DNA from 4 places in the Roseibium sp. QJM3NY_11 genome. Region 4 is predicted to be linked to each of the others. Evidence: predicted binding sites of a transcription regulator. Region 4 holds the regulator's gene; each other region holds the start of a gene.
What was found. The regulator PhoB, encoded in region 4, activates phosphate uptake and scavenging genes when phosphate is short. The targets are predictions, from matches to a motif close to TGTCATNNANCTGTCAT.
Positions count from the first base shown of each region.

Region 1: a site for PhoB is predicted at 2,474-2,490, ahead of AC0VX3_RS16815 (glycerophosphodiester phosphodiesterase family protein). Genes of this name have one in related genera too.
Region 2: a site for PhoB is predicted at 4,416-4,432, ahead of ppk2 (polyphosphate kinase 2). Genes of this name have one in related genera too.
Region 3: a site for PhoB is predicted at 2,753-2,769, ahead of AC0VX3_RS18685 (DapH/DapD/GlmU-related protein). Genes of this name have one in related genera too.

Region 1 is NZ_CM149660.1:3,654,697-3,662,358, forward strand. Features, by position in the region: gene AC0VX3_RS16810 (FecR domain-containing protein) at 1-1,207, opposite strand, end outside; gene AC0VX3_RS16815 (glycerophosphodiester phosphodiesterase family protein) at 1,653-2,372, opposite strand; gene AC0VX3_RS16820 (YceI family protein) at 2,797-3,381, shown strand; gene AC0VX3_RS16825 (cytochrome b) at 3,439-4,023, shown strand; gene AC0VX3_RS16830 (YceI family protein) at 4,048-4,605, shown strand; gene AC0VX3_RS16835 (fumarate hydratase) at 4,753-6,390, shown strand; gene AC0VX3_RS16840 (L,D-transpeptidase) at 6,788-7,381, shown strand; gene AC0VX3_RS16845 (DNA helicase) at 7,448-7,662, opposite strand, start outside.
Region 2 is NZ_CM149660.1:822,666-830,327, forward strand. Features, by position in the region: gene AC0VX3_RS03835 (ATP-binding protein) at 1-1,066, opposite strand, end outside; gene AC0VX3_RS03840 (alpha/beta fold hydrolase) at 1,125-1,961, opposite strand; gene AC0VX3_RS03845 (carboxyl transferase domain-containing protein) at 1,968-3,575, opposite strand; gene AC0VX3_RS03850 (TetR/AcrR family transcriptional regulator) at 3,577-4,248, opposite strand; gene ppk2 (polyphosphate kinase 2) at 4,583-5,491, shown strand; gene AC0VX3_RS03860 (Gfo/Idh/MocA family protein) at 5,890-6,897, shown strand; gene AC0VX3_RS03865 (SDR family oxidoreductase) at 6,931-7,662, opposite strand, start outside.
Region 3 is NZ_CM149660.1:4,073,723-4,081,384, reverse strand. Features, by position in the region: gene AC0VX3_RS18700 (aminotransferase class I/II-fold pyridoxal phosphate-dependent enzyme) at 1-469, shown strand, start outside; gene AC0VX3_RS18695 (SDR family NAD(P)-dependent oxidoreductase) at 466-1,308, shown strand; gene AC0VX3_RS18690 (VOC family protein) at 1,576-1,947, opposite strand; gene AC0VX3_RS18685 (DapH/DapD/GlmU-related protein) at 2,052-2,687, opposite strand; gene phnC (phosphonate ABC transporter ATP-binding protein) at 3,074-3,907, shown strand; gene phnD (phosphonate ABC transporter substrate-binding protein) at 3,965-4,882, shown strand; gene phnE (phosphonate ABC transporter, permease protein PhnE) at 4,997-5,845, shown strand; gene phnE (phosphonate ABC transporter, permease protein PhnE) at 5,857-7,194, shown strand; gene AC0VX3_RS18660 (lytic murein transglycosylase) at 7,362-7,662, shown strand, end outside.
Region 4 is NZ_CM149660.1:4,716,318-4,723,979, reverse strand. Features, by position in the region: gene AC0VX3_RS21650 (substrate-binding domain-containing protein) at 1-578, shown strand, start outside; gene pstC (phosphate ABC transporter permease subunit PstC) at 665-2,137, shown strand; gene pstA (phosphate ABC transporter permease PstA) at 2,137-3,486, shown strand; gene pstB (phosphate ABC transporter ATP-binding protein PstB) at 3,498-4,295, shown strand; gene phoU (phosphate signaling complex protein PhoU) at 4,328-5,020, shown strand; gene phoB (phosphate regulon transcriptional regulator PhoB) at 5,212-5,910, shown strand; gene AC0VX3_RS21620 (GcrA family cell cycle regulator) at 5,984-6,514, opposite strand; gene AC0VX3_RS21615 (acetylornithine transaminase) at 6,950-7,662, shown strand, end outside.

The DNA.
Region 1 (7,662 bases), 1.1 Mb from region 4:
CGCCGCCGTTGCCGTTGCCGTTGCCGCCGGAGTTGCCGTTGCCGTTGCCACCGGAGTTGCCGTTGCCGTTGCCACCGGAATTGCCGTTGCCGTTGCCACCGGAATTGCCGTTGCCATTGCCGCCGGAGTTGCCGTTGCCGTTGCCGCCGGAATTGCCATTGCCATTGCCGCCGGAATTGCCGTTGCCGTTGCCGCCGGAGTTGCCGTTGCCATTGCCGCCGGAGTTGCCGTTGCCGTTGCCGCCGGAATTGCCGTTGCCATTGCCGCCGGAGTTGCCGTTGCCGTTGCCGCCGGAATTGCCGTTGCCATTGCCGCCGGAGTTGCCGTTGCCGTTGCCGCCGGAATTGCCGTTGCCGTTGCCGCCGGAGTTGCCGTTGCCGTTGCCACCGGAGTTGCCGCTGCCGTTGCCTCCGGAATTGCCGTTGCCGTTGCCGCCGGAATTGCCGTTGCCATTGCCACCGGAATTTCCGTTGCCGTTGCCGCCAGCGTTACTGTTGCCGCCGGAATTACTGTTGCTGTTGCTGCTGCCAAGAACGCTGCCGAGGACACCATTGCTTGAATTGCTCGTCGAGCTAGAAGCCGCATCACTGGCCGGCACATTCTGGACGGGCGGTGTTTCGAAGACCGGGGCACGTTTCTTGCCGGGGCGGACTGTCGGTTTCGTTCGACCGCCGACAGTCAATCCCACCTTGCGGGAAGGTGCGCTCGATGCGCTTTGCCCCGCGCCCAGATCGACCGTATCACCGGAGGCAAAGTCTGCCACGCCGACAACACCACGCTGAACGGATACGTCGCCTTTCCCGCCTCGCAAGCTCACCCTGAACCTGGTCCCTTTCACAACGGCCGCGAAATACGGCGTCTCGACGGAAAAATGCGGCCGGCGGCGCTTTTGCACGTCCACGTCGACGGTTCCCTTGCGTTGCAAGAGCGTGGTCGTGGTTCCAGGGCTTCGGTACTTCGAGAGTGCAAACGTGGTGTTCGGGCCCACGGCGATGGAATCGGTTCCGCGCACGATGAGCACTCTCGATCCCGATCGTGTTCCCAGAGTGTAGCCTTTGTGGAATACCATGCCCTTTTTTACCCGAAAGGCCGGAATATTCGGCGCGACAAAATAGGAGATCCCCGACACACGTTTGACCACCCATTCGCCGGCGGATGCCGCGTGCGCATCACAAACCTGGAGCGTCAGCAGAATACCAGCCAGCATCCCGGTCGTTCGAGCCAATCGAGAGAAACCTAATACGAAATGAACGATTTTTCTCTTTAACGTCACGCATGGAGACGTTGCTTTACTATGGTCCATCGTATGTCGCCTGTTAGATAACGGCGACAAATCTATCTGGTTGTTGTTTAATTTCGGGTGAAATTCATCGGCTAAAATCCGGTTTCTTCACCCGGCCCGATTTGCGATCAAAATCCATACGCAGTTTTCAATCCAACGTTTCCTGCATCTGGGTCAGCGAAGGCTTCTTGTTGAGGAAACCCTGCGTAATGCGCGCCCATGCAGATCACGCGATCCGGCCAAGCCCACAATGTGCCTTGCAGGCATATCCCGGTGCTTCGCAGCCACGTCCGGATTCAGTCGGCGTTGTCCCCGCCGCCACATCCGGAACATGGGCACAGGCAAGAACCGAACTCTGATTATTTGCAGGTCAGACGATGGCCAGAAGATCTTTTTCCACCGACCTGTATATTTCGACCTCGTCGATGTTCATCTGCTCGACACCACAGCGCACGGCCTTTTCGAACACCGCCCGGTCCTGTCCGGCATAGAACATCTGCGTGATCAGTCCCGCACGCCTGGCGGCGGCGACCGCATCAGGATCCAGGTTGTCTTCGTGGAATTCCAGAATATGGGCATCCTGGGCAACCGCACGGTCAACGGAACCGACATGCATGTAGAGCACCATGCGCCGAAGATCCGGCACCTTGGCCCTTGCCTCGGCGCGGATGGACTGGTCGAAGGAAAACGTCCAGGCGTCGCCGAGCATGCCGCGCACGGCCAGCATGTCGCGCACCTCGGCCGGATCGCCTTCCTTGATTTCCACATAGGTCGCGATGCGTCCCTTGCAGCTGTCCAGAAACACGTCGAAACGCGGCACACGCTCGCCTTCGAACGCGGCGCCGAACCAAGATCCGGCATCCAGCCGATCGATGTCGGCGGACGACAGGTCCGAGAACCTGCCTGTCCCGTTCGTTGTCCGGTCCACCGTGACATCATGCATGACATAAAGCACACCGTCCTTCGATGGCCGCACGTCCAGTTCGACAACACCGGCGCCAAGCTCGATGGCTTTCTCAAGGGATGCCAGAGTGTTCTCGGGAGCCATCTTGCTGGCGCCCCTGTGACAGACAATGACCGCTTGCTTCACGTTCAATACTCCTGTGTCTCCGGACCTATCATTCGGAGCTTACCGGGCTCCTTTGCAAGCCACAGTTGAAGGGAAAGTTATCCTTGCTTTGCCTGATCTTCTTGATGTCTTGATGACATCGCAACTTTCCACATGAATTCATGCGTTTAAATCCCGGGAAAACGGCGGTTCCGGCTGAAACAGGATCAGCAGCAAGCCAGTTTGCCGAGCGCGGCCTGATTCGTCCATGCATCCGGCAATCAAGACATTCAAAAGAAATGAAAATTCATACCGATAGCCTCTTCGATCAAAACCGGTCTGCCGGACCGACATTGTTCATCCAGTACGAACAGTCAGTCAAATAGCACTCCCCGCGAATTCGATTATCTAGGGGAAACGGCGTTCATGAAAGAACGCTCCGGACACCGCTACCAGAGGTTTGACAATGATCCGCATCGCAGCTTCCGCCTTCGCCCTGTCCCTGCTTGCCGGCACCGCCGTCGCAGAGCCTGTCGCGTTCGATTTCGACAAGTCCCACGCCAACCTGGCGTTTTCCTACAACCATCTCGGCTACTCCACCACCGATGGCCGCTTCGGCGAATGGGACGGCACCTTGCTTATCGACAAGGAAACACCGGCCGATTCCACCGTCGAGTTCACGATCGACGTGTCCAGCATCGACACGTTCTTCGCAGACAGGGACAAGCATTTCCTCAGCGCCGATTTCTTCAATGCGGAGGCCTTTCCCACAGCCGCGTTCAAGAGCACCAAGGTCGAGCAGGTCGGCGAGAACCAGCTTGAAGTGACCGGCGACCTGACCATCAAGGACATCACCAAACCTGCAACGCTCCAGGTGACCGTCACGACCTTCGGCGAACATCCCATGGCCAAGAAGGAAGCCGCCGGCTTCGCGATTTCCACCGTTATCAAACGATCCGACTACGGAATGGACATGTATGTGCCATATGTCGGCGATGAAGTGACCGTGACCTTCCACGCCGAAACGTTGAAGGCCGACGCGACCAACTGATCCTGACCAAAGCGGAGGCCTTTGCTCGCGGCCTCCGTCCCATCCATGGAGCCGTCAATGCTGCGCAACACCAAATCGGGATACGGCCTCGTGGCAATCCTGTTTCACTGGACGATGGCCGTGCTGATCCTCGGCATGCTGACACTGGGGCTCTACATGCGCGGTCTGCCGCTCACCGAGCCGGCCACGTTTCAGCTCTTCCAGTTGCACAAGTCCATCGGTTTCGTGGTTCTCACCCTTGCCGGCCTGCGGTTGCTCTGGCGGCTGTTCAACCCGACCCCGAAGCTTCCCGCCGGCATGCATCCCCTGGAGAGGATCGGTGCGCACCTGGGACATATCGGCCTCTATGCCATGATTTTCGCGCTGCCTCTGACCGGCTGGCTGATGGTCTCCGCGTCGCCCTGGGGCATCCCGACGGTTCTTTTCAACGTTCTGCCGGTCCCGCATCTGCCCGTGCCCGCCTCCCTTGGAAGCCAGGAGCAGGCAGAAGCCCTTTTCAAGAACCTTCACGAATATGGCGCCTACCTGCTGATCGCGCTGATCGTCGTCCACGCGGCCGCTGCGTTCAAGCACCATCTGATCGCCCGGGACGACACGCTGAAACGGATGATTTCAACCGGACCCGCCAAGGCGGATTTCTAACAGATCGATTCAGGAAAACCCGACATGCTTTTGAAAAACACTCTCCCTGCCCTTGTGATGATGTCGTTTGCTTGGTCGGCGACACCAGCTGCCGCGGATGTCTGGACGGTCGATGCGGACCAGAGCCGGCTGGGCTTCGAGGTCAAGCAGGGCACGGGCACGGTGAAGGGTTTCTTTGCCACGTGGCAGGCCAGGATCGATTTCGACCCGGCCGCCCCTGAAACGGCCGCGATTACGGCAACCATCCGTCCCGCGAGTGCTTCAACGGGCAATCCCCAGTTCGATGGCACGCTGCCGGCAAAGGACTGGTTCGACGTGAACGCCTTTCCGGAAGCCGAGTTCACAGCCAATAGTGCCACACTGGTGGAAGGCAACAGCTATCGCGCGAGCGGAACCCTGACGGTCAAGGGCGTGTCCCAACCGGTCGATCTCGACTTCTCACTGGAAATCGACGGCGACACTGCAAGGGCCAGGGGCACTGCCACCGTCAATCGTCTCGCCTACAAGCTCGGTTCCGGTGTCGGAACGGACACGGTGGGCGATGCGGTGACGGTGACGCTGGATCTGTCCGCTTCGCGGTAATGCGATATCTTTCCTGCGTGAGACCATTTGATCAGGCCGCGCCCCTTGGCGCTCGCGGCCTTTTTACCGTATGAGTTCCTCACCAGAATGTTCCAGCGCTTTTCGACCCCGATGTCCGGAAAGCAGCCAGATCAGGAAAGCCGTCCCATGAACGCTCCCGTCACGCCCCCCGACTACCACCACAGCGCCCTGTTTCCGCAAGGCGCGGACCAGACCCCGTACCGCAAGCTGACCTCCGACTTCGTCAAGACGGCAGAGTTCAACGGCGAAGAAGTGTTGATGGTCGAGCCGGAAGGATTGCGCCTGCTTGCCGAGGAAGCCTTCAAGGACATCAACCACTATCTGCGTCCGGGACATCTGGAGCAGCTGAAGAAAATCCTCGACGATCCCGAAGCCACCGAAAACGACAAGTTCGTCGCCTTCGACCTCCTGAAAAACGCGAATATTTCCTCCCATGGCGTGTTGCCCATGTGCCAGGACACCGGCACTGCGATCATCATGGGCAAGAAGGGCCGCCGCGTGTGGACCGACGGCTCGGACGAGGCCGCCCTCGGTGAAGGCGCGCGCGATGCCTATTACAAGAAGAACCTGCGCTACTCCCAGCTCGCGCCGATTTCCATGTTCGAGGAAGCCAACACCAAGAGCAACATGCCGGCGCAGATCGAACTCTACGCGGACGGCGAAGATGCCTACAAGTTCCTGTTCATGGCCAAGGGCGGCGGCTCTGCCAACAAGACCTTCCTGTTTCAGGGCACGCCCTCGCTGCTGACCCATGACCGCATGATCGATTTCCTGAAGGAAAAGATCCTGACGCTCGGCACCGCCGCCTGCCCGCCCTACCATCTGGCGATTGTCATCGGCGGAACGTCGGCGGAGATGAACCTGAAGACGGCAAAGCTCGCCTCGGCGCGCTATCTCGACGGATTGCCGACGGCAGGTTCCGAACTCGGCCACGCCTTCCGCGACCTTGAGATGGAGGAGGAGATTCTCAAGCTGACCCAGGCCACCGGCGTCGGTGCCCAGTTCGGCGGCAAGTATTTCTGCCACGATGTGCGCGTCATCCGGCTGCCGCGGCACGGCGCGTCGCTGCCGATCGGCCTCGCCGTGTCCTGTTCCGCGGACCGTCAGGCCGTCGGCAAGATCACGAAAGACGGCGTGTTCCTGGAACAGCTGGAAATGCATCCGGAAAAATATCTTCCCGAAGTCACCGACGAACACCTGTCCGACACCGTGGTCAAGATCGACCTGACCCGGCCGATGTCCGAAATCCTGGGAGAACTGACCCGGCACCCGATCAAGACCCGCCTGTCCCTCACAGGTCCGCTGATCGTCGCCCGTGACCTGGCGCATTCGAAATTGCGCGACCGGCTGGAGAGCGGCGCGCCCCTGCCCGACTATTTCAAGAACCATCCGATCTATTACGCCGGCCCCGCCAAGACCCCCGAAGGCATGCCGTCGGGTTCGTTCGGCCCGACCACGGCCGGCCGGATGGATGCCTATGTGGACCAGTTCCAGGCCGCCGGCGGCTCGATGGTGATGCTGGCCAAGGGCAATCGGTCCGCCCAGGTCCGCAGGGCCTGCCAGGCACATGGCGGCTTTTACCTCGGCTCCATCGGCGGTCCCGCAGCGCGACTTGCACAGGACTGCATCAAGAAGGTCGAGGTGGTCGAGTTCGAGGAACTCGGCATGGAAGCCATCTGGAAAATCGAGGTCGAGGATTTCCCTGCCTTCATCGTCGTCGACGACAAGGGCAATGATTTCTTCAAGGAACTGAACCTGGGATAGGCCAGTCTCCGGCACTGGAGTTCCCGACCCGCTCCGGCCCGATACCGGGTGCGCGTATCCTCAGATACTGCCCGGAACCGGGTCGGAGTCAGGGGCGAATCGGATTTGTCCCTGGTCCGGCCGCGTGCCGGAGAGGAAAAAGGCGGGTTCGGCGCCTTCGGAGAGACAATTACAGCAACCTGAGCGTGAGTCACCCACCTCTTCAAGCACTAAGCGAGCAAAACGTTGCAAATTCAGCACATTCGAACACTCCGGGGCCTGCTCACATCAACGTGAAATTCCTTTTGCGAACGATCTGGGACATGTTTATTAACAGTGCGGCAAGGACATTTTCGTAACGTCACTCCTGTGACTGGCACCCGTGGGGCAGTGGACCCGGTGCGAATGGGGGATTAGAATGAACAAGATTTTCTTCATCGTGGTGGCTTTAGTCGTGAGCGCGTTCGCGCTGACGGCTCAGGCAGCTCCGCGATACGGCTTTTTCGATCACAGCACGAACACCTGGGTAACGCCGAAGTATCATCCTGGCGGCCCGTCTCCGGTCAAGCGCAAGCGCGTCAAGTATGACGGTCCGTACAAGCCGGGCACTCTCGTCATCGACACGTCCGAGCGCCGCCTCTATCACATTCTGCCAAACGGCAAGGCGATGAGATACGGCGTCGGCGTCGGCAAGGAAGGTTTCCAGTGGGCCGGTACGCACCGCATCACGCGCAAGGCGGAATGGCCGGGCTGGACACCGCCGCCGCAGATGCGTGTGCGCGAGCGCCGCAAGGGCCGTATCCTGCCGGCACATATGCCGGGCGGTCCGAACAACCCGATGGGCGCCCGCGCGCTTTATATCGGCTCCACCCTTTACCGCATCCATGGAACAACCGAACCGTGGACAATCGGTTCGGCCGTTTCCTCCGGCTGTATCCGTCTTGCCAACAAGGACGTTATTCATCTTTACAACAACGTCGCAGTTGGCTCGAGGGTCGTCGTCAAGCGCTGACGCGATTGATAATCTGACGAAAAGCCGGGCTTCGTGTCCGGCTTTTCGAGTTTATAGCCGTTGGGATCAGCCTGGAGCGTTTGGAACCATGGCAAGTTCCCCGCCGTGAAGGAAACATCCGCCGGTGAAGACCGACAGGTCCACCGGATTTGCAATCCTGACGTCGGAAAAATCCGGGAGCGGTTTGACCTGCGGGTCAAAGGTCCTGCAGACCTGCGACAGGAAGACGAACGCGAGGCCGCGCGCACAGGCAAACTGCTTGAGTTCCTTTACCTGCCGCT
Region 2 (7,662 bases), 1.9 Mb from region 4:
CCGGCAGAAACCCTTTCGGAGCGTCTTCGGCATAAAGCCGGGCTTCAAACGCCCAGCCTTCGAAGGACAGCTCTTCCTGGGATTTCGGCAAGGTCTCGCCGGAGGCGACGCGGAGCTGCCATTCCACCAGATCCTCGCCTGTGATCATTTCGGTGACCGGATGTTCCACCTGCAGGCGGGTGTTCATTTCCATGAAGTAGAAGCGGTCCGCCCGCAGGCCTTCGGAGACATCGGCGATGAATTCGATGGTGCCCGCGCCGCAGTAATCGATTGCCCTGGCCGCCGTGACGGCGGCATTGCCCATGGCGCTGCGCATCTCTTCCGACATGCCGGGAGCCGGGGCTTCCTCGATCACCTTCTGGTGGCGGCGCTGCAGCGAGCAGTCGCGCTCGAACAGATGCACCGCATTGCCGTGGCTGTCGCCGAAGACCTGGATCTCGATGTGACGCGGCATGGTGAGGTATTTCTCGATCAGGACGCGGCCGTCGCCGAAGCTCGCCTCGCCCTCGCGTTTCGCGCCCCTGAGGGCCTCGGCGAAATCCTGCGGGCCATCGACGCGGCGCATGCCCTTGCCGCCGCCGCCGGCGCGGGCCTTGATCAGGACGGGATAGCCGATCCGGCCTGCCTGGAGCTTGAGGAAATCCGCCTCCTGGTTGTCGCCGTGATAGCCGGGCACCACCGGGACGCCCGACTTGACCATCAATGCCTTGGCGGCGTCCTTCAGGCCCATGGCGCGGATGGACGCGGCGCTCGGCCCTATGAAGGCGATGCCGGCCCTGTCGAGCGCGTCGACGAAGTCCGGGTTCTCGGAGAGGAAGCCATAGCCCGGGTGAACGGCTTCGGCGCCGCTCTGGCGGCAGACTTCGATGATCGCGTCGATTTTCAGATAGCTTTCGCCCACCGGGGCCGGACCGATGGAATAGGCCTCGTCGGCCATGGCCACATGTTTCGCGCCTGCATCGGCGTCAGAATAGACGGCAACGGTCCTGATGCCGAGTTTTGCGGCCGTTTCCATGACCCGGCAGGCGATTTCGCCACGGTTGGCGATGAGGATCTTGTTGAACATCAGTGATCCGCCCTCCCGAGCGTGTCGGCTTCGAAGTTGGTCATGTCGTTGCCACGGGTCATTTCCCCGTCCTGCCGGTTGTTTTCAGAAACGCCTGGACATGGAAGGCGATCGCCTCGGGTGCATCTTCCTGCATGAGGTGGCCCGCACCGGCAACCGGTATGAATTCGGAACCAGGGATCATGGCATTCAATTCGCGCCCGCGTTCGATCGGGATCCAGTCGTCGTCCTGGCCCCAAAGTATCCGCACCGGGCAACGGATCTCACCGTAGCGGTCTTGAACTTCGTCCGTGTAACGCTGGTCCATTTGGGCGATCTGCCGGTAGAATGCGGCCTGTTTTTTCGCGCCGAGCCATTGATCCGCGTAAGGGGTGAGCGTCTCCGGGGTCGCCTTGCGCTTCATTGCAGATTGAAGATAGGCGGGCAGAATGGCCTCGTGCATGTATTCCGGCATGCCGGCAAAGGCGGCTTCGTGCTGCTTCACGTGCTGCACCAGCGGGGATCCCCATGGCCGGAGCGCGACCGGATCGATCAGGGTCAGGCTTCTATAGTCCACGCCGTCGATCAGGTGGGCGCGCAGAGCTGTCGCGCCTCCGAAATCATGGGCGACGATGTCCGGTGCGTTCAGGTTCCAGTGCCCGATCAGGGCGGCGAACACCCGGTTTTGAATGCCAAGCGAGACATCGCCATCCGGCCGGTCCGAGTTGCCGTAGCCGAGCATGTCGAAAAAGTAGACCTTGCGTTCGCTGGCGAGCAAAGGCGCCACGCGCTGCCACTCGCACGACCAGAAGGGGGTTCCATGCATCAGCACCACGGGTTCTCCGTCGCCAAGGCTGCCCCAGCGAATCGTGTGGCCATGAAAATCGAAGGTTTCAGGTGTCTGCCAGTTGGTCATTGGGTTTCACATCCTGAACAGGCCGAAGCGCGTGGCTTCAATGGGCGCATTGAGCGCGGCCGAAAGCGACAGGCCGAGAATGTCGCGGGTCTTGCGCGGGTCGATGATGCCGTCGTCCCACAGGCGCGCGGTGGCGTAGAGCGGGTGGCCCTGTTCCTCGAACTGGTCGACGATCGGTTGCTTGAAGGTCTGTTCCTCGTCCTCGGACCAGGAACCGCCCTTGCGCTCGATGCCGTCACGGCGGACGGTGGCCAGCACGCCGGCGGCCTGTTCGCCGCCCATCACGGAAATGCGGGAATTCGGCCAGGTCCACAGGAAGCGCGGGCCGTAGGCGCGGCCGCACATGCCGTAGTTGCCGGCGCCGAAGGAACCGCCGACCAGCATGGTGATCTTCGGGACAGAGGTGGTGGCGACTGCCGTGACCAGCTTGGCGCCGTCCTTGGCGATGCCGCCGCTTTCGTACTTCCGGCCGACCATGAAGCCGGTGATGTTCTGCAGGAACACCAGCGGCACCTTGCGTTGGGAGCAGAGTTCGACGAAATGGGCGCCCTTGACCGCGCTTTCGGAGAACAGCACGCCGTTGTTGGCGACGATGCCCACGGGCATGCCGTGGATATGGGCAAAGCCGCAGACCAGCGTGGTGCCGTAGCGCGCCTTGAATTCGTCGAACCGGGAACCGTCGACCGTGCGGGCGATCACCTCGCGGATGTCATAGGGCGTCTTCAGGTCCGCCGGCACGACGCCGAGGATTTCCTCCGGGTCGTAGAGCGGGTCTTCCGGGCTTTGCAGGGTAACGGACGGCGACTTCGAGCGGTTGAGGCTGGCGATCGCGCGCCGGGCCAGGGCCAGGGCGTGGGCGTCGTCGCGCGCCAGGTGATCGGCAACACCGGACAGGCGCGTGTGCACGTCGCCGCCGCCGAGATCTTCCGCCGTGACTTCCTCACCCGTAGCCGCCTTGACGAGCGGCGGGCCGGCCAGAAAGATCGTGCCCTGGTTCCTGACGATGATGGTCTCGTCGGACATGGCCGGCACATAGGCTCCGCCCGCCGTGCAAGAGCCCATGACGACGGCGATCTGGGCAATGCCCTTCGCCGACATGTTGGCCTGGTTGTAGAATATCCGGCCGAAATGGTCCCGGTCCGCGAAGACCTCGTCCTGGTTGGGCAGGTTGGCGCCGCCGCTGTCGACGAGGTAGATGCAGGGCAGGTTGTTCTCGGTGGCGATCTCCTGCGCGCGCAGGTGTTTCTTGACCGACATCGGATAGTAGGTGCCGCCCTTGACCGTGGCGTCATTGGCAAGGATCATCACCTCCTGGCCCTCCACCCGACCGATGCCGGCGATCATCCCGGCGGCGGGGGCCGCACCGTCATACAGGCCGTTGGCCGCCAGCATGCCGACTTCCAGAAAGGGCGATCCGGGATCGAGCAGGCGCGAGACTCGTTCGCGCGGCAGGATCTTGCCGCGTGAGACATGGCGCTGACGGGCAGTCTCGCCGCCGCCGTCGAGCGCGGTTTGCGCGGCTGCCCGGACCGTGTCCATGGCCGCCTCATGGGCGGCCCTGTTGGCGGCGAATTGCTCGCTTCTGGGCGAAAGGCTCGACTTCAGGATGCTCATGTCATCCGATCTCCCTTGGGGATTGTTCACGGGGCCGTGTGCCGGTTCCCGGTGATCCGGTCTCCGGTGCGACGGCCTTGCGCACCAGATCCAGATAAAGCTCTTCGATGTCCGGCCTGGACAGGCGTCCGCCGTCTCGGAACCAGGCCGGAATGCCGGTCAGCATGGCGATGATCGCGCGGGTCGTGACCATGGCGTCCTGAACGGCGTAGCGTCCGGCGGCGGTGCCGTCTTCGAGAATGCCGGCAAGGACCGCCTCGTAGCGGCGGCGCTCGGCCTCTACGAGGTCGAAGTTCGCCGGCTCGAGATTTCTCAGTTCCATGTAGGAAATGAACACCTCGTCCGCCCGCTCCAGGTGGTAGCGAATGTGGAAGCGCACGAACCTTTCCAGCGGATCGGTTTCCGGCGGGAAATCACTGCTGTCCCAGGCGGCGAGCAACGCGGCCATATGCGACAGCATCAGGTCCTTCAGGATGTCCTGTTTAGTCGGGAAATGATTGTAGAGCGCGCCGGGCCTGACGCCGACATCGGCGGCGATCTCGCGCATCGACACGGCGGCGTAACCGGCGGCGGCAAAGCGCTTCAGCGCCGCCTCGCGGACGCGCGCGGCGGTTTCCTGGCCCTTCGCCCGGGCCGGGCCGCGTATCTGCGTTTGAACGGCTGCGTCGCTCATCAGGCTCCTCCCTGCCTCTGAAAGTAAATGAACGACCATTCATTTACAAGAAGATTTTGAGGGCGAGGCACAGCCTGACGCACACGATGGCCTGCAGTGCCAAAGAGCGTTAAAACAGGTTCCTAAGGCGGGTCATAAATCACGCACTTGGAATAAACCGGCAAGACTGTCAAAAAACTTACATGGATAACCTGTTCACAGTCCTACGGTATCCGGCGTTCACCAGAAGGGCGGATGACCAAGCACATGAAAACTGATCCGTGCGCGCAATCGGCTGGAGTGACTGCGCGCCGATCTTGAGTGTTTCGCCTCAATTGTACAAAGGGACCGACGGATGACCGAAGACAGCGCAAAGACCTGGGTTGAGACCGAATGGGCGGACAGTCTGGACGAAGAGCTGGAAATGGAGATCGACGATCTTCTTGTCGCCAAGGATCTTGCGTTCATCTCGGACAAGAAACACAAGTCCCCGGTCGAGCGGAACACCTATTTCCACGAACTGCTGCGCCTGCAGTCGGAACTGGTGAAACTGCAGGACTGGGTCCAGCACACGGGCGAGAAGATCGTCATCGTGTTCGAAGGCCGCGATGCCGCCGGCAAGGGCGGCGTCATCAAGCGCATCGCCCAGCGTCTCAACCCCCGGGTCGCCCGCGTGGTCGCGCTTCCGGCGCCGACCGACCGCGAAAAGACCCAATGGTATTTCCAGCGCTACGTGCCGCATCTGCCGGCGGCCGGTGAAATGGTGCTGTTCGACCGGTCCTGGTACAACCGCTCCGGTGTCGAGCGGGTCATGGGCTTTGCCGACGACAACCAGGTCGAGCAGTTCTTCAACGACGTTCCCGAATTCGAGCGGATGATCGTGCGCTCGGGTGTCCGCCTGATCAAATACTGGTTCTCCATCACCGACGAGGAGCAGCAGTTGCGCTTCCTGATGCGCATCCACGATCCGCTGAAGCAGTGGAAGCTGTCGCCGATGGACCTGGAATCGCGCGTGCGCTGGGAAGATTACACCAAGGCCAAGGAAGAGACCTTCGAGCGGACCAACATTCCCGAGGCGCCGTGGTTCATCGTCGAGGGCAACGACAAGAAACAGGCACGGCTCAACTGCATCAGCCACCTTCTGTCGATGATCCCCTACGAGGACGTGCCGCACGACCCGATCACCCTGCCGGAGCGCGTCTACAACTCCGACTACGAACGCAAGGTCCTGCCGGAGCACCTCTACGTGCCGCAGAAATTCTGAGGCACGCCAATCCTGGTTGAAACCGCGGGCGCGTTCGCACCGGCGCGCCTGTTTCTGTTTCGGTACACGGGCCGGCCTGACAGGTGGCAGGTTGTCTGTCGTGTGTCTGGCCGATCCTTCGAGACGCCGCTTCGCGGCTCCTCAGGATGAGGGTGGGGGCTTTGGCGCGCTCTGGCATTCCCGGACCTCTCAAAACCCACAGCCTCATCCTGAGGAGCGCGCTCGCGCGTGTCTCGAAGGATCAGCCACATCCTCCTGAAGCCCGCGATCCCGGACAAATGCCAGTCACATCGCAAGCCTTCCTGCGCGGTGACCGCCCTTGCAAGACCCTTGTCATTCATGCCAACTGAGGGGCGTGCCTCAAAAACTGGAAAAAAGACAAGGGAAGGATGCCCGGGATGAATGGGAAGAAAATTCGCTGGGGGATCGTCTCCACCGCAAAAATCGGCCTGGAAAAAGTCATTCCGGGTATCCGGCGGTCGCAGACCGGAGCCGCGTGTGCCATTGCCTCCAGGACGCTCGACAAGGCACAGGCCGCGGCGACCGATCTCGGCATCGAGAAGGCCTATGGCTCCTACGAGGAGCTGCTCGCCGATCCGGACATCGATGCCATCTACAATCCGCTGCCCAATCACCTGCATGTTCCGGTGACGGTGCAGGCGGTGGAGGCGGGCAAGCATGTCCTGTGCGAAAAGCCGATCGCGCTCGATGCGGCGGAAGCCGCCAGGCTGCTCGAGCTGCCGAAGGACAGGCTGATCGCGGAGAACTTCATGGTGCGGGCCCATCCCCAGTGGATCAGGGCGCGGGAGATCGTGCGCTCCGGAGACCTGGGCGAGCTCAAGGCCATCCAGTGCTTCTTCAGCTATTTCAACGACGACCCGGGCAATATCCGCAACATGGCCGATATCGGCGGTGGTGCGCTCTACGATATCGGCTGTTACACCATGCTGGCCGGCCGCTATTTCTTCGACGCGGAGCCGCAGCGGGTGGTGTCGCTGGTCGATCGGGATCCGGAATTCGGCACGGACCGGATGACCAGCGCCCTGCTGGATTTCGGCCGGAACCGGCACCTGAATTTTGTCGTCTCCACCCAGTTGACGCCCTATCAGCGGTTCAATCTGGTGGGCACGAAAAAGCGTTTGGAGATCGTCATCCCGGTGAATGCGCCCCAGGGGGAGGCTGTCCAGATCCGCCTCGACGACGGCTCGATGCTCGGGGATCGCGCCATGGAAACGCAGACCATTGCACCTTGTGACCAGTATGGCGAGCTGGTCGACGTCTTCGGCAGGGCGATCACCGGGGAAACGCCGCTGCCCCATGGCGCGGAGGACGCCGTCCAGAACATGAAGATCCTGGACGCGCTGTTCGCCTCGGCGGACAAGGGCGGCTGGGTGGATGTCACCTGATCCTGTAGCCCCCGCGTCCCGGCCACGGCTCGGCTAGGCGGCCAGAGCCACGGCGTCGCTGCCGGCCGGAAGGCGCAGGGGACAGGCCGGATCGGTCACCGCTCTCCAGACGGCTTCGACCACATCCGCCGGCAGGGTCTGCTCCTGGTCCGCAATCGCCATGAAGCTGCTCATGACGTTGTCGATGAAGGGTTTGTAGTCCGCCGGCGGATCCTTCGCATCTGCCCCCAGTGTCCTGGCATTCTGGCCGAAGCTTGTTGTCGGTGCCCGTCCCGGCAGCACCAGCCGTACCCGGATGCCCAGGGGCGCCAGCTCCAGGGCCAGGCACTCGGTAAAGGCGTTCACGGCGGCCTTGCTGGCCGTGTAGACCGGCAGCAGCGGCAGCGGTTTCAGCGTCACGCTGGAAGACACGTTGACGATGACGCCGGCCTTTCTCGAACGCATTTGCGGCAGCACCGCCCGGATCAAGTCAAAGGATCCGAAGGTGTTGGTCTCGAACAGAGTGCGGATCACCTCCGGGGGCGTGCCTTCGAAGCAGGACAGAAAGCCGATGCCGGCATTGTTGACCAGCGCGTCAATCGGGCCTGCCGCCTCGACGGCCCGGGCGATGCTGTCGCGGTCGGTCACGTCCAGAGGGAGCATCCGCAGACGGTCCGAGGCCGGCAGAAGCGCCTCATCCGGATTGCGCATCGTTGCAACCACGGACCAGCCGCGATCGAGGAAACGGCTTGCGGTCTCCAGACCGAAACCCGAGGAACATCCGGT
Region 3 (7,662 bases), 640 kb from region 4:
GGCGGGCTCGGCAGATCTCATCGATCACCTGCGGTTCAACGCCAGGTCGTTTCTGTTCAGCAATGCCCTGGCCCCGGGGCAGACGGCAGCGGCTCTTGCAGCCCTCGACATTCTGATCGCGGAGCCGGAAATCGCGGAACGGGCCTGCGCGCTCGGCGACAGGGCGCGACAGGCCCTGCGTGCCATGGGATGGCGCTGCGGCGGTGACGGAACCCAGATGGTTCCGGTTCTGCTCGGCAACGATGTTCTGGCCTTCAGGGTGACCAAGGCGCTTGCCGATGCCGGGGTTCTCGTGAGCCCGGCCGTTCAGCCGGGCGTGCCGAAGGGCAAGGATCTCCTGCGGATCACCTTCCCGCCGACGCTGAGCGAGGCCAGCTTCAGCCGGGTCCTTGACGCGTTCCAGGCCGTTGCCGGCCAGTTTCCCGAAGCGCTTTGCGGCGTCGAGGAACGCGCGATGAGCGACGCATGACGGTGTCAAAGCCGCAGCATGTGGCCATCTCCGGCGCCGGAGGGCAGCTCGGCCGCGCGTTGGTCAACGTCCTGTCGCCCGTGGCCACGCTCCTGTCGGTCTCCGATCGCGACATAAACGCCCTTGAGGGTCTTGCCCGGACAGGTCCGGAGGCCGAGCCGGAAGAGGCGCCGAAGGATGGACCGAAGGAGAGGGGAGCCAGCATCCACACGGCCCCGGTCGATGTCGGCGATGGTGACGCCTTGAGGCTCTGGCTCGCGGCCTGCCGCGAGCGCGGGCGGCTCGACTGGATGATCGTCAATGCGGGGCTGGGTGGACCGGCCCCAGAAGGGTCCCTCGGTGAGGACCCCTTGCGCACCGCCGCGCTGATCGATGTCAATTTGCGGGCGGCCATCGAACAGTGCCGCCTCGCCTCTGAGATGATGATTGCCGACGGCGGGGGACGAATCATCCTGATAAGTTCGCTGTCCGCGAAGATCGGCTATCCGCAGGCACCCGTTTATGCGGCGACGAAAGCGGGTCTGAGGGCGTATGGTCTGTCCATGGCAGCCCGCCTGGCCGGAACCGGCGTCGGTATCACCATCGCCCTGCCGGGCTTCCTGAGCCGGGGCATGGCGGAAAACAGCTCCTGGCGGCCGTTCAGCATGGCGCCGCGGCAGGCCGCGCGCAACATCGTCAGGGCGGCATCTTCGGGACGCACGGAAACAGCCTTCCCTGGATCCATGTCGGCAGCCGTCGGCGCGCTCGGCCTCCTGCCGGCCTCCCTGCGCGGCACGATCTATCGCCGTTGGTCCGGGCAGAGGCAGAGTGTTCACGGACGCCAGGGCATGTTGCGTTAGTTTGAATTCAGGATCTGGCCCGAACGCAATTGCATTGCAAACGCTGCCTTGGGTCTCGTCCTTTCCCCAGACAAACGAAACAGGCCATTGAGTGGTTTTTGAGCATATTGAGCCCTTTTTCCGGCCCATACGGATATCTTTTCAATTGCGTCCGCTTGCTTCGAGTGGCTTGAAAGCCCTGTCGGAAGCGTTGTGTCGCATGCTCGGCGCACCTTGCCGGGCAAGCCGTTCAAGGCCATCAGACAGGCCAGGAAAATCGGAAAGCGCTTAGCTGATACCCGGATCCCGAAAGGCCCGGCTGGACACTTGCAGGGAATTGCCGTCCGGGTCCTTGGCATTGGCGAATTGATATTCGTCCGCCTGATGAGGAGATCCAAAGACAAGTCCGTTGTTCTTGGCCGTTTCGCAGAAACCCGGAATATCCTCGATGTCAAAGACCAGCCTGACCAGAACTTGCCCCAGTTTCTGTGCTTTACCCGCCTTGTGCAAAAGAAGACGTGCTCCGCCGTCAGCGGGTATGAGTTCCGTGATCCTGTCCGAAGGCGATTGGAGAACGGAAAAACCAAAATGCAGCGCGTAGAACGCTGCGCTGCGGTCCATATCCTTGACGTAAAGAATTATGCGCGTAATCGACGCCATGAAGCCGACCTGGCCAGTTTGCGAAAGGGAGGGCGGACTTTGCCCGTGTGAACGAGGATAATTGTCCCGGGCAGATGGTCAAGCTGTCTCTCGCCGTCGACAGGTTACTCGGCCTCACTGTATTTTTCGATAAACGCATCTATGGACAGCAGTCGGAAATCCGGCAGCCGGGCCTTGAGCTGGAGGTGGTTCCAGTCCCACCAGGAAATGCCGAGCAGCGCCTCTTCCTGGGCTTCGGTGAACCGCCGCTTGATCGGTTTGGCGGCGACGCCACCGACAACCGTATAGGGCGCCACATCCTTGGACACCACGGCGCCCGCTGCGATAATCGCGCCCGTGCCGATGGTGACACCGGCAAGAACGGTCACATTGTGTCCGATCCAGACGTCGTGGCCGATGGTCACCCAGTCATCCTTGCGCCACTGAAAGAAGTCGGCATCGTCCTCGCCCAGGCCGTAGGCGGCGGCACGATAGGTGAAATGGTGCTGGGAGGCGCGCCATGTTGCGTGATTGCCCGGATTGAGGCGGACCCGGCGTGCGATGGAGCAGAACTTCCCGATCGTCGACCAGACCACGTCCCCGTCCTGGACGATATAGGAATAGTCTCCCATCCGGCTCTCCCGCATGTCCGTGCGCGCGCCCACCTCCGTCCATATGCCCAGGTCGCAGTCCAGCACACTGGCCTCGGGGTGAACATTCGGTGCTTCGGTCAGGGACGGTTTTCGGGAGGGCGCGGACATGGGAGCTCCATCTGCTGTCTTGGCTGTTGCAACGCCGTGTTCTAGCGGTGGCGGAAACGAAAATGGTGACAACCTGATGACAGATCAGTGACCGGCCGCGCTTTTTTCACAATTGGGAAACCGCGGGGAAAGTGGCCCGGCCGCGCAGAAGTGCTCCAGGCGCTGCGGGAATATTGGGCAAATCACCGCAATGGCGATCTTCAGGAAGATATTGCCCGAATTGCCGGATTTCGCCGCCCGCAGCCGGTTTGCATGGTTTCAGGGCAGGGGCGTCACTGAACTGTCATCAATTTTTGACGGTTTGGTCAAGTGACTGTCATTTTACTGCAATGGTCCGGTGGCTCTTGTCGCGCAGCAAGACGAACAAACACGGACAGGGCTGACGCGTGATTCACTTTCAGGAAGTCACCAAGAACTTCGGGTCTCGGACCGCGGTCGATAATGTGAGCTTTGAAATCGGCCAGCCGCAGATGGTCGGTATCATCGGCCGCTCCGGCGCCGGCAAATCGACGCTGCTTCGCATGATCAACAGGCTGACCCCGGCCAGCTCCGGAAAGATCCTGTTCGAGGGCCGGGACATTCTCAGCCTCAAGGGCGGCATGAAGCGCCGCTGGCAGCGCGACTGCGCCATGGTGTTCCAGCAATTCAACCTGGTCCCGCGCCTTGACGTGGTCACCAACGTGATGCTCGGCCGGCTCAATGGCCACGGCACCTTGAAAAGTCTCTGCAATATTTTCAGCGCCGAGGACGTCAACACCGCGCTCGCCGCCCTGGACCGGCTGGGGATTGTCCAGGAGGCGACCAAACGCGCCGAGGAACTGTCCGGCGGCCAGCAGCAGCGCGTGGCGATCGCGCGGGCGCTGATGCAGGATCCGCACATGATCCTGGCCGACGAGCCGATTGCCTCGCTCGACCCGATGAATGCCAAGATCGTCATGGACGCGCTGCGCGAGATCCACGAGCGCGACAACAAGGTCGTCATCTGCAATTTGCACACGCTCGACACGGCACGCAGCTATTGCGACCGCGTCATCGGTATGCGCGACGGCCTGATCGTATTCGACGGCAAACCGGACGAACTGACGACCGGTGCCGCCCGCGAGATCTACGGAGCCGACGAAAGCTTCAACGAGGCTGCGACCTCCACGTCCATCGATGCCGGCACTGCCGGCTCCAAAGAATCCGCCGGCGTGATGGCCCCGGCGGCAGCAGCGGTCTGATCCGGCTGCACACCCTTCAATGTCATCGCGATTGAGAACTCTCGGAGAGTGTCCCAAATGAAAATCCTTGTTAAAGCCGCCACACTTGCTGCGGTGAGCATGATCGCCCTGAATGCCTCTGTTGCAGGCGCGGAAGAAATCACCGAATTCCGCATCGGCATCCTGGGCGGCGAAAACGCCTCTGACCGTCTGCGCGCCTATGAGTGCCTCGAGCAGAAATCAGCCGACCTTCTCGGCGTTCCGGTCAAGCTGTTCGCTCCGGCCGACTACAACGGCGTCATCGAAGGCCTGCTCGGCGGCAATCTCGACCTGGCATGGCTGGGCGCTTCCGGCTACGCGAAGGTCTTCCTGACGGACCCGGAAGCCGTTGACCCGGTTCTGGTCAAGGTCAACGTTGACGGTGGCTACGGCTACTATTCCGTCGGTTTTGCCCGCGTCGACAACGAGATCAACTCGCTGGACGACATGAAGGGCAAGGTATTCGGCTTCGGTGATCCGAACTCCACATCCGGTTACCTGATCCCGTCCATCGCCATCCCGCAGGAAGGCTACTCCATGAAGCCGGGCGAATACTTCGGCGACGTGGTCTTCACCGGCGGTCACGAGCAGACCATCATTGCCGTTGCCAACGGTGACATCGACGCCGGCGTGACCTGGGCCGACGGCCTTGGCGAATGGGAAGACGGCTACAATTCCGGCGCCCTGCGCAAGGCATCCGATGCCGGCCTGGTCGACATGACCGAAATGCGTCAGATCTGGCAGTCTCCGGTGATCCCGGAAGGCCCGATCGTTCTGGCCAAGAACCTGCCGGAAGACGTCAAGCTGAAGATGACCGGCCTGATCGCTTCCATGAACTCGATCGACCCGGACTGCGCTTACAACATCGCGGCCGGTGAGACCAAGGGCTTCATGCCGATCACCCATGAAGCTTACGAGAACATCATCGCAGCCCGTAAGGCGAAAAACGCAAACTGATCGGTTCTCAGGAACCCGGACGCGGGCCGATCTCGGCCCGCGTTTTGCATCCTAACCTCTTCCAAATCCTGATTGTCCACAGACCCCAGAGATCACCGCCAAAGGAATCCGGTAATGGCCGTTGCCGCTCTCGAACAGGAAATCCTGACACTGCGCAAGCGCCGGCAGCTTTACTCCCTGATGGGCGTGTTGCTGGTTGTGGCCGTGGTCGTCTCCGGATATTCGAAATCCAATGAGATGAACTCCGGCGGTTTTCTGCAGGGACTGTCCAAGTTTTTCGACTATCCCGGCGAGATCGTCGTCGAGGCCTGGCAAGCCGGTCCGGCGTTCTTCGGGCTGATCATCCAATACATTCCGGCCATGCTGGAGACCCTGAACATTGCTGCTGTTGCCACACTGCTGGGCGGAGCGATCGCGGTGGTTTTCGCAATGGCGTCGACGCGCAACGTGGACAGTTGGGGACCGCTGATTCCGGTGGTCAGGCGCATGATGGACATCATGCGCGCGTTCCCGGAGCTGATCGTCGCGCTCTTCCTGATTTTTGTGCTCGGGTCCAGCCCGATCCCCGCCATGATCGCGGTGGCGTTTCACACAGCCGGCGCGCTGGGCAAGCTGTTCTCCGAGGTCAACGAGAACATCGACCGCAAGCCGATCGAGGGCCTGTCCGCCTGCGGCGCCAACTGGTTGCAACGGGTCCGGTACGCGGTCATGCCGCAGGTGGCGCCGAATTACCTGAGCTATTTTCTGCTCCGCCTGGAGATCAACGTGCGCGCATCCGCCATTCTCGGCTTCGTCGGTGCCGGCGGGATCGGCCAGGAGCTGCGCCGCACCATCGGCTGGGGGCAGGGCGCCGGGGATGAGACAGCGGCGATCTTCGTGCTTCTCTTCCTGACCATCATGCTCATCGACCAGACATCGTCCTACCTGCGCGGCAAGCTTGTCGGCGCCGGCCGGGCCCATTGAGGAGTTTCGAAATGGCTGTCGACACGCTCAATGAACCGGTCTTTGACCGCAGCGCCGTGTTCCAGATCGTGCGCCGCCGCGCCTGGGTCACCGTTGGCTTTCCCGTCGCGATCCTCATGTATCTTGCATACACCTGGTTTGCGTTCGGCGTGCCGGATCTGCTCGCCAAGGCCCGGCCGGAGCGGGCGGCGATCCTGGCAACGGACTCCGTCGCCTACAAGGTGCACGTCACCAAGTTGCTCCGCCGCGACCTCATGGAAGTGTCGGTCGAGGGCGAACGCAGGGCGACCTACGAAACAGATGACTTGCCGGACTGGGTCCAGGTGGATGGGACCGACGCACAGGTCGATCTCGGCCAGGGCTATACCGTCTCGATCACCGGCAAGGTGATGGAATTCAATGTTCCGGATTACGGCCTGATCAAGGTGACCGCGACCGATACCGGGGTGCGCACCCAACTGCCGCCGGGACCGGTGCCGGACTGGCTCACGGACAATCCGAAGAAGTTCGATGCCCGTCCGACGCTGGACCGGCGCGTCCAGGTCACCAGGACCAAGATCGAGGTGCACAACTTTTTCGGTGGCTGGGAGAATTTCTGGTTCCCGTTCCAGTCCGAACTGCACGGCATGCCGTTCAGCCAGCTCTGGGCGCTGGCCTTGTCCGGCGAGCGTATCGATCCCCTGCAATCCAACATGTCGCTGATCCTGCATGAATTTCTCGACAACCCGGACTGGCAGCATGGTGAAGTGTTCATGGCTCTGTTCGAGACCATCATGATGGCCGTTCTGGGCACGTTGACCGCCGCGTTCTTCGGTTTGCCTCTGGCATTTCTGGCAGCGCGCAATTTCACGCCGTCCAGGTTCCTGCGGTTCGGGACCCGCCGTCTGTTCGACTTCCTGCGCGGCATCGACATGCTGATCTGGTCCCTGATCTTCATCCGCGCCTTCGGCCTCGGGCCGCTGACCGGCGCCCTGGCGATCGCGTTCACCGACACCGGCTCGCTCGGCAAGCTGTTCTCCGAAGCGCTGGAGAACATCGACAACAGGCAGGTCGAGGGCGTTCGGGCGACCGGCGCCAACCAGATCCAGCGCTACCGGTTCGGGGTCATTCCGCAAATTCTGCCGGTCTTCGTGTCCCAGGTGCTCTATTATCTGGAATCGAATACCCGGTCTGCCACGGTCATCGGTGCGCTCGGTGCCGGCGGCATCGGGCTCATGCTGGTTGAAACCATGAAGACCTCGCGGGACTGGGAAAACACCAGCTACATCATCATCTTGACCATCGTGGTCGTGATCCTGATGGATCAGGCGTCCGGCTGGTTGCGCCGCAGGCTGATCGAGGGCAAATAGCCCGCTGCGCCCGTAGATGCGCCCGTACAAGGTGAAGACCCGGCCCGGAAACGGTGCCGGGTTTACCGCTTAGCGCTTGATAACCGCGCGATCCTTCTTCCTGCCCCATTTCCGTCGCGCTAGCGTGGCAGCGTTCAGGAATTGATTCAAAGCGGGAGGAGGGGCGCGTGCGTCAGCGGATCGGGAACAGACTTGCGGGATTGGTCCTTGGGGCCGGGGCCGTCCTTTTGGCGGCAACAGGTGCCGCGCAGGCGATAGAGAGCTGTGTCGCCGCGCTGAAGAAGCAGGCCATTGCCGCGGGGGTGCGCCCGGACGTCGCCGAGCGCATGCTTGCGGGGGCGGTCTTTGACGAGAAGGTCATCCGCTTTTCGACCTCCCAGCCTGAACACAAGACCGAGATCTGGGACTACATGGCCTTCCTGGTCGACGTGCAACGGATCGAGGACGGCAAGAAGTACCTCAAGCAGA
Region 4 (7,662 bases):
ACAACTGGGCCGAGTTCAACGCCGATCTGCCGGACGTTGGTATCGCCGCGTTCATCCCGGGCACCAAGCACGGCACCCGTGAAGTGTTCGAAGAAAAAGTTCTGGCTGTTGGCTGTGAAGCAACCGGCGCCCTGCAGGCCATGCTCGACAGCGGCATGTCCGAGGACGACGCTGAAGACGCTTGCATCGACGTGCGTGCGGACGGCAAGTCCACCGACATCGACGGCGACTACACCGAGACCCTGGCGCGCATCGACTCCAACCCGAACGGCATCGGCATCTTCGGTCTCGCGTTCTACGAGAACAACACCGACAAGCTGAAGGTTGCGACCATGGGCGACGTGGCTCCGTCCACCGAAACCATCTCCACCGGTGAGTACCCGGTTTCGCGTCCGCTGTTCTTCTACGTCAAGAAGGCACACATCGGCGTCATCCCGGGCCTGAAGGAATACGCTCAGTTCTTCATCGCTGACGAAATTGCCGGCCCGAGCGGCCCGCTGGCTCAGTACGGCCTCGTTGCCGATCCGGAGCTGGCTGCTACCCAGGCTGCCATCGCTGCTGAAGAAACCATGAAGTAATCGAGCCCCGGCTCGTTATCGAGGGGCGGCACCACGCGCCGCCCCTTTTTTCATTTCCGGACATTTTCATTCTTTCGGGGGACCCAATGTCCTTGTTCTGGCTCATTGTGATCGTGCTCGCCATCGCGCTGGTTGGCTACGTAGTTGGGCGCGCGCGTGCCTTGGCCAGCGCCGGTGGCGACATGCGGCTGCTGCATTCTCTGCCTTCCTACTACGGTTCGAACGTGGCTATGAAAGCCGCCGTGCCGGCATTTCTCATTCTTATTGTCTGGCTGCTTGCCCAGCCGTTCTACGTCGACAGCAGAATTTCCGGCATGATCCCGCAATCGGCGATCAGCGAAGGATCCTCCCTCGGCCTCGTGATGGCGGAGGTCCGGCGTGCTGCGCAGGGACTGGACAATGTGGTCGCCTCCGGTCAGATGACCGAGGACTTCGCGCGCAACGCGCGGGCCGATTTCAATGACATCACGGCCCGGCTCAAGGATGCCGGCCAGATCGTCACCTCCCAGATCACCCAGCCGGTGATGCGCGCCGCGCAGGCTTACCGGGTCGTGGTCTCGACCGGCAACCTGATCATGTCGATCGTCGTCATTCTGGCTGCCATCGCCGGGGCTCTTTTGGCCCTGCGCGAGACCAACGTGGATTTCAGGGCGCGCAACACCGTCGAAAAGGGCATACGGGTCGCTCTCTTCTCCGCCGCCCTGATCGCCGTTCTCACGACGCTCGGCATCGTTCTGTCGCTGGTCTTCAACACGGTGGAGTTCTTCCGGCTGTATCCGGCAATGGACTTCTTCTTCGGCCTGACCTGGTCGCCGAGCTTCTCCGGCCGCGGTGGTTCATCCGAACTGGGCATCCTGCCGCTGCTCTGGGGCACCTTCTACATCTCCATCGTGGCGCTTGCCGTGGCCGTCCCGATCGGCCTGTTCGCGGCGGTCTACCTGTCCGAATATGCGGGCCCGAAAGTGCGCGCCGTTGCCAAGCCGCTGCTTGAAATACTCGCGGGCATCCCGACCATCGTCTACGGCCTGTTCGCCCTCCTGACTGTCGGTCCCATGCTGCTGTCGGTCTTCGGCGACGGTGGTCTTGGCATCATGAAGGCGGGAACGGCGGTCATGACGGCCGGTCTGGTGATGGGGGTCATGCTGATCCCGTTCGTGAGTTCCCTGTCCGACGACATCATCAACGCGGTGCCGCAGGCCATGCGCGACGGCTCCTACGGATTGGGGGCCACCAAGTCCGAAACCGTCAAGAAGGTCATCCTTCCCGCCGCCTTGCCCGGCATTGTCGGTGCCATTCTGCTGGCCGCGTCCCGCGCGATCGGTGAAACCATGATCGTGGTGCTCGGGGCCGGTGCGGCTGCGCGCCTGAGCCTCAATCCCTTCGAAGCCATGACCACGGTGACCGCCAAGATCGTCAGTCAGCTGACAGGCGATGCCGACTTCGCGTCACCGGTTGCGCTGGTCGCATTCGCCCTGGGCATGACACTCTTCGTAGTGACCCTGGGTCTCAACATTGTTGCGCTTTACATCGTGCGCAAGTACCGGGAGCAGTATGACTGATGACCGACACAAACCTTCCTCCCTTGACGTCCGGGGCGTCTTCCGATGCACCGGTCAAATCGAAATCGCTCTATGCGCTTGATGATCTGACGCGCCGGCGCAATGCGTCCGAGACCCGGTTCAAGGCCTACGGCATCGGCGCGATCGCAATCGGCCTGTTCTTTCTCGTCGTCCTGGCGGCGTCGATCATTTCCGAGGGCCTGCCGGCTTTCACCAAGACCGTGGTAAAGGTCAGTTTCTCCCTGTCCCAGGAACAGTTCGACGCTGCGGAGTCGCAACTCTTCAAGACCAAGGCCTACGAGCAGATCTTTGTCGGCGCGCTGCAGGGCCAGCTCGAGGAGCGCGGTGTGGATGTTCCCTTCGACGCGGCCGCCATCGAGCGGATCGTCGGCAAGCCGGGCGGAACCATTCGCGGATACTTCCAGGCCAACCCGGACAAGCTGGGCGCGCCGGTGGCATTTGAACTTGCAGCCTCGTCCAGGGTCGACGGTTACATCAACGGCCGCGTGACACGCGAGAACATGACCGACAGCCGGTTCCTGCAGGCGAGCGATCTGGATCTTGTCGACAATCTGGTTGAGGCGGGTGTCATCACCAACGTCTTCAACTGGAACTTCATCACCGGTGCGGATTCGGGCGTGGACAATCCGGGCGGCGCCGGCATCGGCGCGTCCGTTGTCGGCTCGTTCTTCATGATGCTGGTGGTCCTGTTCCTGTCCCTGCCGATCGGTGTGGCCGCGTCCATCTACCTGGAGGAATTCGCGCCGCAGAACAGGTTCACGGACATGATCGAAGTGAACATTTCCAACCTGGCGGCCGTCCCCTCGATCGTGTTCGGTATTCTGGGTCTGGCGGTTTTCATCCAGTTCATGCACCTGCCGCAGTCCGCACCGCTTGTGGGCGGGCTGGTGCTGACGCTGATGACCCTGCCGACGATCATCATCTCGACCCGGGCTTCGCTGAAAGCGGTGCCGCCGAGCATTCGGGACGCCGCGCTCGGGGTTGGGGCGTCCAAGATGCAGGCCATCTTTCATCATGTCCTGCCTCTGGCCATGCCCGGCATCCTGACCGGCACCATCATCGGTCTGGCGCAGGCACTCGGTGAAACGGCACCGCTGCTGCTGATCGGCATGGTCGGCTTCGTGGCACGCGGATACCCTGAAGGTATCGTGGCAGGCTTCACCGATCCGAACTCGGCAATGCCGGCGCAGATCTACACATGGGCCGCGCGCGCCGACTATGCATTTTACGAAAAAGCCTGGGGTGGAATCATCGTGCTTCTGGTGTTCCTCCTCACCATGAACGTTCTCGCGGTCATCCTGCGCCGCCGGTTCGAGCGCCGCTGGTAAGGGATGATCCGATGAACGAGATGCCGAATATTGAACAGGCGAAAAACATGATCGACAGCAAGATTTCCGCAAAAAAAGTGCAAGTCTATTATGGCGACACACACGCCATCAAGGACGTGGACATTGAAATTCAACCACGTTCGGTCACCGCCTTCATCGGTCCGTCCGGGTGTGGCAAGTCGACGTTCCTGCGGACCATCAACCGTATGAACGACACGATCGACATCTGCCGGGTGGAAGGGTCGATCAAGATCGACGGCGAGGATATCTACGATCCGAAGGTGGACCCGGTGCAGCTGCGCGCCAAGGTCGGCATGGTGTTCCAGAAGCCGAACCCGTTTCCGAAGTCGATCTACGACAATGTAGCCTATGGTCCGCGCATTCACGGACTTGCAAAGAACAAGACCGATCTGGACGAAATCGTTTCCTCCAGCCTTCAGAAAGCCGGTCTTTGGGAAGAAGTGAAGAACCGCCTGGACGAGCCGGGCACCGGCATGTCCGGTGGTCAGCAGCAGCGTCTGTGCATTGCCCGTGCGATCGCCGTCAGCCCGGAAGTGATCCTGATGGATGAGCCGTGTTCGGCGCTTGATCCGATCGCCACGGCCAAGGTGGAAGAACTGATCGACGAACTGCGCGAGAACTTCACGATCGTGATCGTGACGCACTCCATGCAGCAGGCCGCCCGCGTGTCTCAGCGTACCGCATTCTTCCACCTCGGCGTGCTGGTTGAGGAAGGTCTGACAGAAGACATCTTCACCAATCCGAAAGACAAACGTACACAGGACTACATCACTGGCCGCTTCGGCTAGGCGATTTCCGTAAATCTCAAGGGGACTACAGAATGGCTGAACATACAGTCTCGGCTTATGATGAAGAACTGACGGCCATGGCCGGCAAGGTCGCCGAAATGGGTGGACTGGCCGAAAAGGCGTTTGCCGACGCCATTTCCGCACTGGTTTCCCAGGATTTGGAGCTGGCGAGGTCGACGATCGACAAGGACGCCCGTCTGGACCGTCTTCAGCAGGAAGTCGAAAGCAAGCTGATCGAGTTGATCGCGCGCCGTCAACCGATGGGCCAGGACCTTCGCGAGATCACCGCGGCAACCCGCATCTCCAACGATCTGGAGCGTGTCGGTGATCTGGCGAAGAACGTCGCCAAACGGGCCATCGCGATCGACAGCGACCTGCAGTCCAAGAAGCTTGCGATCGGTGTCGAGCACATGACGGAGCTTGCCCTCGCGCAGCTCAAGCGGGTGCTGGATGCCTATGCGCGCAAGGACGCGGAGGAAGCCCGCCGCGTACAGGAAGCCGACGCGGAAATCGACGCCATCTATACGTCTTTGTTCCGCGAGCTGCTGACCTACATGATGGAAGATCCGCGGGTGATCACCCAATGCGTCCATCTGCTGTTCTGCGCAAAGAACATCGAGCGGATCGGCGATCATGCGACCAACATTGCCGAGAACGTCTATTACATGGTCACAGGCGACCGTTTGCCGGAAGACCGTGCGAAAGTCGACGAAACCGGCGCCTAGGTCACCAAAGGTTCAATCGGAAGCGAACGGACACCCGAATGTTGACCGGGTCACAAGTCGCAAAGCATTTCGTGCCCGGTCAGACGCAAGCACGATACGTAAGGTTCCGTCGAGATTGATCACGGAAAAAGAACCGGCCGGCGCCAGGTCAGGGACCTGTTGCGCCGGTTGCCGAAATTGGAGCGAGATGTATGCCGAAGGTGCTCATCGTTGAAGACGAAGAACCCCTCAGCCTTCTACTAAGATACAATCTGGAAGCAGAGGGCTACGCTGTCGAAGCGTGTGTCCGGGGTGACGAGGCCGAAATCCGGCTTCGGGAAAGCCAGCCCGACCTTCTTCTGCTCGACTGGATGCTGCCGGGGTTGTCAGGCATCGAGCTGTGCCGCAGGCTGCGCGCACGCGAGGACACGGAGCGGCTGCCCGTGATCATGCTCACGGCGCGGGGTGAAGAAGCGGAGCGAATTCGGGGCTTGTCCACCGGCGCCGACGATTATGTCGTCAAGCCGTTCTCCGTACCGGAATTGATGGCGCGCGTGCGGGCGATCCTGCGCCGGGCCAGTCCGGAAGTGGTCTCCACCATGCTGCGGTCCGGAGACATCGAGCTGGACCGGGAAACCCACCGTGTGCGTCGCAATGCCAAGGAAATCCACCTGGGTCCGACAGAATTCCGGCTGCTGGAATTCCTGATGACGTCTCCGGGCCGGGTGTTCTCCCGCGAGCAGTTGCTGGACGGTGTCTGGGGTCATGACGTCTACGTCGACGAACGCACGGTCGATGTGCATGTCGGCCGTTTGCGCAAGGCTCTCAACAAGGGCAAGGCCAAGGACCCGATCCGGACCGTCCGGGGTGCGGGCTATGCCTTCAACGATCAGTTCACCGTCTCCGCCTGAAACGCGGCAGCCTGATACGAAAAAACCCGCCATGTCGGCGGGTTTTTGCTGTATGGGAACGCGATGTCTGCGGTCAGCCCGCCTGGGCGACAACCTTGCGATCGCGGCGGCGGTCGGCCATGGGCTGGTAGGCGATCTTGCAGTGATGGGTGCAATAGGGAACGCTGGGGTCGGACTGGCGGCCGCAGAAATAGAAATCATCGGTCGCCGGATCGCCGATCGGCCATTTGCAGGTCCGCTCCGTAAGCGTCAGAATACTTGCCCGCTGCGAGATCGGCACAAGATCCGCAATCGGCTCAACGGCCGGCTTGGGTACGATGGCCGGGGCCGGAGCAAAATCTGCTTTCAGCGCCGTCGCGCCGATGGATTGCGGTTGCTGGGCGGGTCTCTTCGGCGTTGCGGCACCGGTCGAAGCGGGACGGGCCCGCCGCGGCTTCGCGCTGGAAGAGGTTGATTTGGCCCGGCCGGACAGGCCCAGACGGTGCACCTTGCCGATGACGGCGTTGCGCGTGACACCACCCAGCTCGCCTGCGATCTGGCTCGCGCTCAATCCGTCGCTCCAAAGCTTCTTGAGAAGCTCAACCCGGTCGTTTGTCCAACTCATTGCCGCACCCTTTTCTTGGGCTGCCCTGCAGCCATTAACCTCGTGTTAAGCGCACGTAGTCGCGCCTAAGGATGGCATATCTAGTGCCTCTTGATGATTTGCCGCACGAGATCTCGTGTGTGATGTCCCAGAGGTTACAATAACGTTAATTTGTCAGGCAACCGTTCACCCAAATCCAGTTGGGGATGAACCGACTTTTCCCCAATTATGGCGAGGTACTTGAGAATTTTGAGGAATTTGCCATTCGCGCGCTGTCGGAGCGCCGCGGCGCATTTCCATTGACAGTCCATGGTGGGGGCAGTGTATAAGAAAACTGCTGCGTGCCGCCTTATCGGGCGGCACGTTGCGTTTTGGCCGGGCGCACCGTTTGCAGGTGCCTTGCGGCGTCACGGTGACGCTGAAGAATCGGCCGTTTTTGAGGAGTTCAACGAGGTTATGTCCGCGACCGCATTGTTCGGGAATTACGCAAGATCGGAACTGGCATTCGATCACGGGGAAGGTGTCTGGCTGGTGACGGCAGACGGCCGACGATTCCTCGATTGCGGCTCCGGGGTTGCGGTGAACGCGCTCGGACACAGCCACCCACATCTGGTCAAGGCGCTGCAGGAGCAGGCCGGCAAGCTCTGGCACGTTTCCAACCTGCACCAGATCCCGGAAGGGGAACGCCTGGCCCGGCGGCTGTGCGAGGCGACATTTGCCGAAAAGGTGCTGTTCGTGAACTCCGGTGCGGAAGCCATGGAAGCCGCGATCAAATGCGCGCGCCGGTATCACTATGACAACGGTCAGCCCGAACGGTTCCATATCGTCACCTTCGAGGGGGCCTTCCACGGCCGGACGATTGCGACCATCGCTGCCGGCGGCCAGGCCAAGTACCTGGAAGGCTTCGGCCCGAAGGCGCCTGGTTTCGACCAGGTGCCCGTCGGCGATATCGACGCGCTGAAGGCCGCGATCGGACCGCAGACGGCGGCAATCGCGATCGAGCCCATCCAGGGCGAAGGCGGTATCCGCGAGATCCCCGCCGAATTCCTGCGAGCCGTCCGCAAGCTCTGCGACGAAAACGGCCTGTTGCTGATCTATGACGAGATCCAGACCGGTGTCGGACGGACGGGCCAGTTGTTCGCGCACCAGTGGAGCGGTGTCGAGCCGGA